Regions from separate parts of the Paenibacillus sp. BGI2013 genome, predicted to be linked through region 2. Evidence: riboswitches for the same ligand, from Rfam matches in the RefSeq annotation. Region 2 holds a riboswitch; the other holds the start of a gene.
What was found. Region 2 has a riboswitch for glycine ahead of gcvT (glycine cleavage system aminomethyltransferase GcvT). Riboswitches for the same ligand answer to the same signal wherever they lie in the genome.
Positions count from the first base shown of each region.

Region 1 (3,416 bases), on a different contig from region 2:
AAAAAAAGCCGATACATCTCTTCACCAGGAAGATTTGTACCGGCTTTTCATATCATGTAAGGACTCTTCTTCACCTTTAATAATCAAGGCTAAAGGCAGGCTCCACAAGTTAGCGTTAGATTTAATTCATATCAATCCGATTTATGCCTTAGTTTCTACGTCATTTTCAGCAGGGGACTCCGGCTCAGGCTCGGCACGCTTTGCCTTTGGTTTAGCCAACTTCTGCATCATTTTGCGGCCGGTTGGTGTCTGGGCCAGTCCACCTTGGGCTGTCTCCCGATGGCGGCTCGGCATTGCACTGCCTACTTCCAGCATGACATCGATGACTTCGTCTGACGGAATGGCACTACGCACTCCGGCCAGGGCCATGTCAGCCGCAGCCAGCGCCGTAACTGCACCCAGTCCATTACGGACGATGCACGGGATTTCAACAAGGCCTGCGACCGGATCGCAGATAAGGCCCAGTGTATTTTTTAACGCCAAACCAACGGCATGAACAACCTGTTCCGGTGTACCTCCACGCAGTTCAACCATGGCACCCGCAGCCATGCCGATAGCGGAACCCACTTCCGCCTGACAGCCACCTTCGGCCCCGGAGATAAATGAATTATTGGCGATAACATAACCAATTGCTCCCGCACAGAACAACCCGTTCACCAAATGTTCGTCCGTCCAGCCAAATCGCTCCTGTGAACTGATAAACACACCCGGGATGATGCCGCAGGAACCGGCTGTTGGTGTAGCCACGATCCGACCCATGGAGGCATTCACTTCAGATACACACAGGGCATACGCCATGGCAAGTGCGGAAGCATCTCCTGAGCAAGTCTCACCCTTGCGAATGTACTCGGCCATTTTTTTGCCGTCTCCACCTGTTAATCCACTGCGTGATGTCGTATCTTCCGTTAACCCTTTGCGTACCGCTTCCTTCATCACCTGATAATATTCAGACATCTGCTTCACAACATCCGCTTCCGGTGTATTGGTCTCCTGAACTTGCTCCTCGATCATCAGCTGAGCAATGGTTTTGGATTCCGCTGTACAGATCGTATTCAGTTCGTGCAAATGTTTAAACCGCATCCGAATCAACTCCTCTCTTCAAATCGATAACACGAATGTCCAATACATGGTCCAGCTCCCTTAGACGCTTGAGCATATCAGGATTAGGCACACCATCCATTTCCATCGCGGTAAGCGCTTCGCCATCACGGGCTTTCCGGTCCACCTGCATATACCCGATGTTAACCCCGGATGAACTGATCGTGGACGTCACTGACGCGAGTACGCCCGCTTTATCCGCATGCCGCAGAACGAGTGTTGGAAACTCACCACTAATCTGAACACGAAAATCATTCATCGAATGCACGGATACGCTTCCACCACCAATGGATGCACCGATTAAGGAGCAGGCACGTTCTCCATGCCACAACTCAATTTTGACCGTATTAGGATGAGGAGCAGGTAGGCCACTTGTATAAAACTCAACCTCCATGCCCGCTTCCTCTGCGTATTGCTCTGCATCCGGGATACGCGGATCGTCTGTGACATAATCCAGCAGACCGCCGATCAGTGCCAGATCTGTTCCGTGCCCCTGATACGTATCTGCAAATGAACCGTACAGCGTCAGCCGGGCACGATCTGGCGTACATCCTAGCCACTGTCGAGCAATTCTCCCTAACCTTGCCGCTCCAGCTGTATGTGAACTTGAAGGCCCCGTCATCGACGGACCAATAATTGAGAAAACATCTTTAAATCGCACCTTGTAACCCTCCATTATTAATCATGATTCATATTTGTAAAATGTATTCGTCATTTCGATCCAGGAGTTTCATCCACAATGTCCCTTATTTAGGTATGATGACATCAAAAAAGGACAGAAGAAGGCCTTAGGCCCTCTCTCTGTCCTCGATACCTGAGAGTTTCATGATCAGCAGTGTCTCACGACAAGGGTGCACTGCCTGCGATTACAGACAAGTTCACCGGGCTGACTGATCATATACCCCTTGGGTGGCGCAGTTCGCGCACTCTCCAGAGTTGCGTCCAACGATGGTACATTTACCTGAGAGATTAACCACTGCGCCGGGTGCGCAGCAGCTTGCTCCTTCGGTGCCTGAACACTAGCCATTTGACTCGGCTAACCCAGGTCTCTCCCGCTCGTTATCATCCGCTGTATTATCTTAATTCGATTCGAATTGGTATATTTCTAAATTTTTGATCAAGTATACCCATAGAGTAATGTACAATATCATATATGTCAACAAAAGTAACGTGTAATTATCATAAGTTCGATGTCTATTTTAACTGAAACGAATAGCATTCAGATTTCTCACTTCCGCTGAGGCACTCGTGACGTTGCTAGTTGTCGTAAATTGGATACTTATCGTGTATGCATTAGTCGTTGTAGTCGGGGATGTATCCACGTAAGTGTTGGAGGAAAGAAACCTCAACGTTCCCGAAGCATTACCGGTTCGTGAGAGTTGCAATTGATTAATTAAAACTCCGTTACGTCTCAGATTAATGTTATACGCAATACTCCAGTTAGACCCTACAACTATTGCTACTTGTGTACTATTATCGATTTTCACGCGTTGACCTGCCACTACAGGTACATTAAGTGTCTGAATCGTCGTTTCAGCTACTAATGAAAGACCCAACGCCGTGGTCTGGCTATCAGCAAACAAGGAAGAATCCGCAGGGGCAGAAGCTGCTGTCGATCCAGTAGCTCCTGTTGCGCCTGTGGCTCCGGTCGCTCCCGTTGCTCCCGTTACTCCGGCTGTCCCGGTTGTTCCGGTTACGCCTGTCGCACCTGTAGCCCCAGTGACTCCGGTCGCTCCCGTTGCTCCCGTTACACCAGCCGTCCCGGTTGTTCCGGTTACGCCTGTCGCACCTGTAGCCCCAGTGACTCCGGTCGTTCCCGTTGCTCCCGTTACACCAGCCGTCCCGGTTGTTCCGGTTACGCCTGTCGCACCTGTAGCCCCAGTGACTCCGGTCGTTCCCGTTGCTCCCGTTACTCCGGCTGTCCCGGTTGTTCCGGTTACGCCTGTCGCACCTGTAACCCCTGTGACTCCGGTCGTTCCCGTTGCTCCCGTTACTCCGGACGTCCCGGTTGTTCCCGTCACGCCTGTTGCACCTGTAACCCCAGTGACTCCGGTCGCTCCCGTTGCTCCCGTTACTCCGGACGTCCCGGTTGTTCCGGTTACGCCTGTTGCACCTGTAACCCCTGTGACTCCGGTCGTTCCCGTTGCTCCCGTTACTCCGGACGTCCCGGTTGTTCCGGTTACGCCTGTCGCACCTGTAACCCCTGTGACTCCGGTCGTTCCCGTTGCTCCCGTTGCGCCTGTATCTCCAGTGACTCCTGTTGCTCCCGTCAATCCGGTTGCACCTGTAACACCAGTATCTCCAGTCGCCCCTGTTAC
Region 1 is NZ_PJFA01000016.1:35,829-39,244, reverse strand. It holds gene sdaAA (L-serine ammonia-lyase, iron-sulfur-dependent, subunit alpha) at 142-1,080, opposite strand; gene sdaAB (L-serine ammonia-lyase, iron-sulfur-dependent subunit beta) at 1,070-1,759, opposite strand; glycine riboswitch at 1,898-2,034, opposite strand; glycine riboswitch at 2,039-2,163, opposite strand; gene CXK86_RS32800 (collagen-like triple helix repeat-containing protein) at 2,298-3,416, opposite strand, start outside.
Region 1: another riboswitch for glycine. It lies ahead of sdaAB (L-serine ammonia-lyase, iron-sulfur-dependent subunit beta); the one in region 2 lies ahead of gcvT (glycine cleavage system aminomethyltransferase GcvT).

Region 2 (3,416 bases):
ATCGACTAGCTGCGCAAGCGTCTCGTTAGGGAACCAGCCTGTTGGAATGAACAGAGCTGTAATTAATCCCCAGGCGATGAACGCTCCCATATTCGGCATGACCATACCACTCAGGAATCGGCCAAAACGCTGAACACCTACCCGTAGCCCACCTTTGGAATTGGACGATTGGTCCAAATTACTCATTGTATTATCCTCCTTGGATCAAGTGATTATGATTTATGAAAGGGGTATCATTTCTCCCCTGCTGTAATCCTAAGCGAGAATGCTCTCCTGTTCAATGAAATGAAAGCGTACTTTCGTCATGAACAATGATGACAACATTAGGTTATGTAATCGTTTTACTTGATGCATAATGGCTGAACCCATTGGTACACAAGGATTTTCTTGCCTATGACTTTTGTCATTTCCAGAATCATTTTCTAAACTATAGCTTGGTCCAATCAGGTGATTTACATCCACAATCTGCTTCATTCCACATTCAAAACCATTCTTGGAAAGCACAAAAAACCTGTGCAAGCATCCGGCTCACACAGGTCGAAACAATATGAAGCTCATATCATTTAATTATAAAATATATGTTAATAAGTACAAGTTCGTTGATACTATTCTTCCGTATGTTTCCGATACGCGTCTGCATTCATCAATGTAGACAATGCTGCTGTCAGATCTCCCTCAACACGGATCTCAATCATCCAGCCTTCCTCGTAAGGAGAGCTGTTCACAAGTTCAGGGGAGTCCTGCAACGAATCATTCACCGCAATGATTGAACCAGTGACGGGAGAGAACAAGTCCGACACCGTTTTGACCGATTCGATCGTTCCAATGCTGTCCTCTGCTTTTACATTGGTTTCAAGGTCAGGCAATTCCACAAACACAATGTCACCCAGCTGATGCTGCGCGAACTCGGTAATGCCAATACGTACAGTATCCTCCCCTACGGTTTGCACCCATTCGTGCTCTTCACTGTACAGGAAATCACTTTTTAATTCGCTCATCGATATCCGCCTCGCTTTTCATTAAATGAGTGCATGCGTTCTTTGACCTTAACCTTTTTCCCAGAACATAGCGTATGACATTTTTGAATCAAATGTCAAGATACCTCACAATTTATTTGCTGAATACCTCTAAATTCTGTAACCGGATTACACTCTTTCTTCATATACTGGTGAATATTAGAATAGTAAGCGTAGTCTTTTTAAATACACGAACAATAAGTTAAAAACTAAATTAAATATTCGGTTTTAAATCATTATCTATGATATCGTTCTTGACATCAGTAGTGGATTCACGTTTTAATGAGAGGAGTAAATGTGTTTATTGGACTATGTTATACCCGCGGATGAATGTAAAGGGAGAGATTACCCGTGACACCCGATTCGGGATGTACATGAGGTAACGCCGAAGGAGTAAACCACCGATAAGCGGGGGTGAATCTCTCAGGCAAAAGGACTTTTACGGGACGCAACTCTGGAGAGCATCTATTCGCCCTGTGCGGGCGTTATGATCACCCAAGGGGAAACCTGCTGCGCAACGCAGCGGGGTAACTCTCAGGTACAAGGGACAGAGCCTTAGAATACAGCGTGCTACTTGGCATGCCGATTCTTTGGCCTGTCCTTTTCCTTTTTCCCAAAAAACGAAAAACAGGATGTAGAATGGCGCTGCCATAGCTGCCTTACCATACTTATGTGATGAAAATATCTAGCTGAAAATTTAAAAATACCCTGGTTCATTGATCCACGATTGTATATCCGGCCGGCTGACGGCCCATGACGAGGTGATTTGATGTCTGATTTGCTTAGAACACCACTCTTCCCACTATATCAGCAATATGAAGGCGTACGGTGCATTGATTTTGGAGGCTGGGAGCTTCCCGTACAATTTAGCGGAATCCAGAAAGAACATGAAGCGGTACGCGAGCGTGCTGGACTGTTTGATGTATCCCATATGGGCGAATTCACTGTACAGGGTGAGCAGGCTGAAGTTTTTTTGCAACAAATGATGACTAATGATGTGACCACGCTGGTTCCCGGTCAAGCCCAGTACACCCTGATGTGTTATCCAGATGGCGGTGTGGTGGATGATCTGCTCGTGTATAAGCTGGAAGATCAGCATTATATGCTTGTGGTTAACGCCTCCAACATCGACAAGGATTGGGCGTGGCTGCAAGAGCACTTGATCCCCGGCGTAAGCATGACCAATGATTCGGAGCAGACGGCGCTACTCGCCTTGCAAGGTCCACTGGCTGTAGACATTATCGGGAAAGTTACAGATACGGATGTAAGCTCGATTGAACCGTTTCGTTTTGTGCAGGATGCTGAAGTATGTGGAGTAAAATTACTGTTGTCCCGTACCGGTTATACCGGTGAAGATGGCTTTGAGCTATATGTTCCTGCAGATCAGGCCGCTGTGGTCTGGAATGGGTTAATGCAAGCCGGTGAAGGTCACGGACTTGTACCGACAGGCCTCGGTGCTCGGGATACACTGCGCTTTGAAGCAAAGCTCCCTCTGTATGGACAGGAATTGTCGGCAACTATCTCTCCGCTTGAGGCTGGTGTTGGCATGTTTGTGAAGCTGAATGCCGGACCTTTTATCGGACACGAAGCCTTGTTACAGCAAAAAACTGACGGGCCCGCCCGCAAACTGGTCGGCATCGAAGTGTTGGAGCGCGGTATTCCCCGCCCCCACTATCCGATTTACGCCGAAGGCGTACAGATTGGTGAAGTGACAACAGGCACGCAATCACCTACATTGAAGCGTAATCTGGGGCTTGCCCTCATCGACAGCAAATACGCTGCGCTGGGAACCCCGCTTGAGATTGAGATCCGCGGCAAGAAACTAAAAGCCGAGGTCGTGAAGACCCCTTTTCATAAACGGACACGTACGTCGAAGACACCTACTCAAGGAGCTGATCAAGCATGAGCAAGCACCGTTACATTCCCATGACTGAACAAGATCAGAGCGCCATGCTCGCAACCATCGGTGTGGATACGCTGGAGGATCTGTTTCAGGACATTCCAAAAGAGATTCGTTATCAGGGCGAGCTGCCCGTATCCTCCAAACTTGATGAATATGCGCTGACACGTCACATGTCCAAACAAGCCGGCGCCAACGCCAATTTCGAAACACACGCCAGCTTCCTCGGCGCTGGCATATATGATCATCATGTTCCTTCCGTCATCAATCATGTCATTTCCCGTTCCGAGTTTTACACTGCCTACACACCTTATCAGCCTGAGATCAGCCAAGGTGAACTACAGGCCATTTTCGAATTTCAATCCTACATCTGTGAATTAACCGGTATGGCTGTAGCGAATGCCAGTATGTATGATGGCGCAACTGCCTTTGCCGAAGCAGGAAACCTGGCCGCAGCGGCAACTCGTCGCAAACAGCTCATCGTATCCCGTACCGTTCAT
Region 2 is NZ_PJFA01000009.1:189,629-193,044, forward strand. It holds gene CXK86_RS21540 (PTS mannitol transporter subunit IIBC) at 1-186, opposite strand, end outside; gene gcvH (glycine cleavage system protein GcvH) at 606-998, opposite strand; glycine riboswitch at 1,343-1,465, shown strand; glycine riboswitch at 1,469-1,569, shown strand; gene gcvT (glycine cleavage system aminomethyltransferase GcvT) at 1,786-2,922, shown strand; gene gcvPA (aminomethyl-transferring glycine dehydrogenase subunit GcvPA) at 2,919-3,416, shown strand, end outside.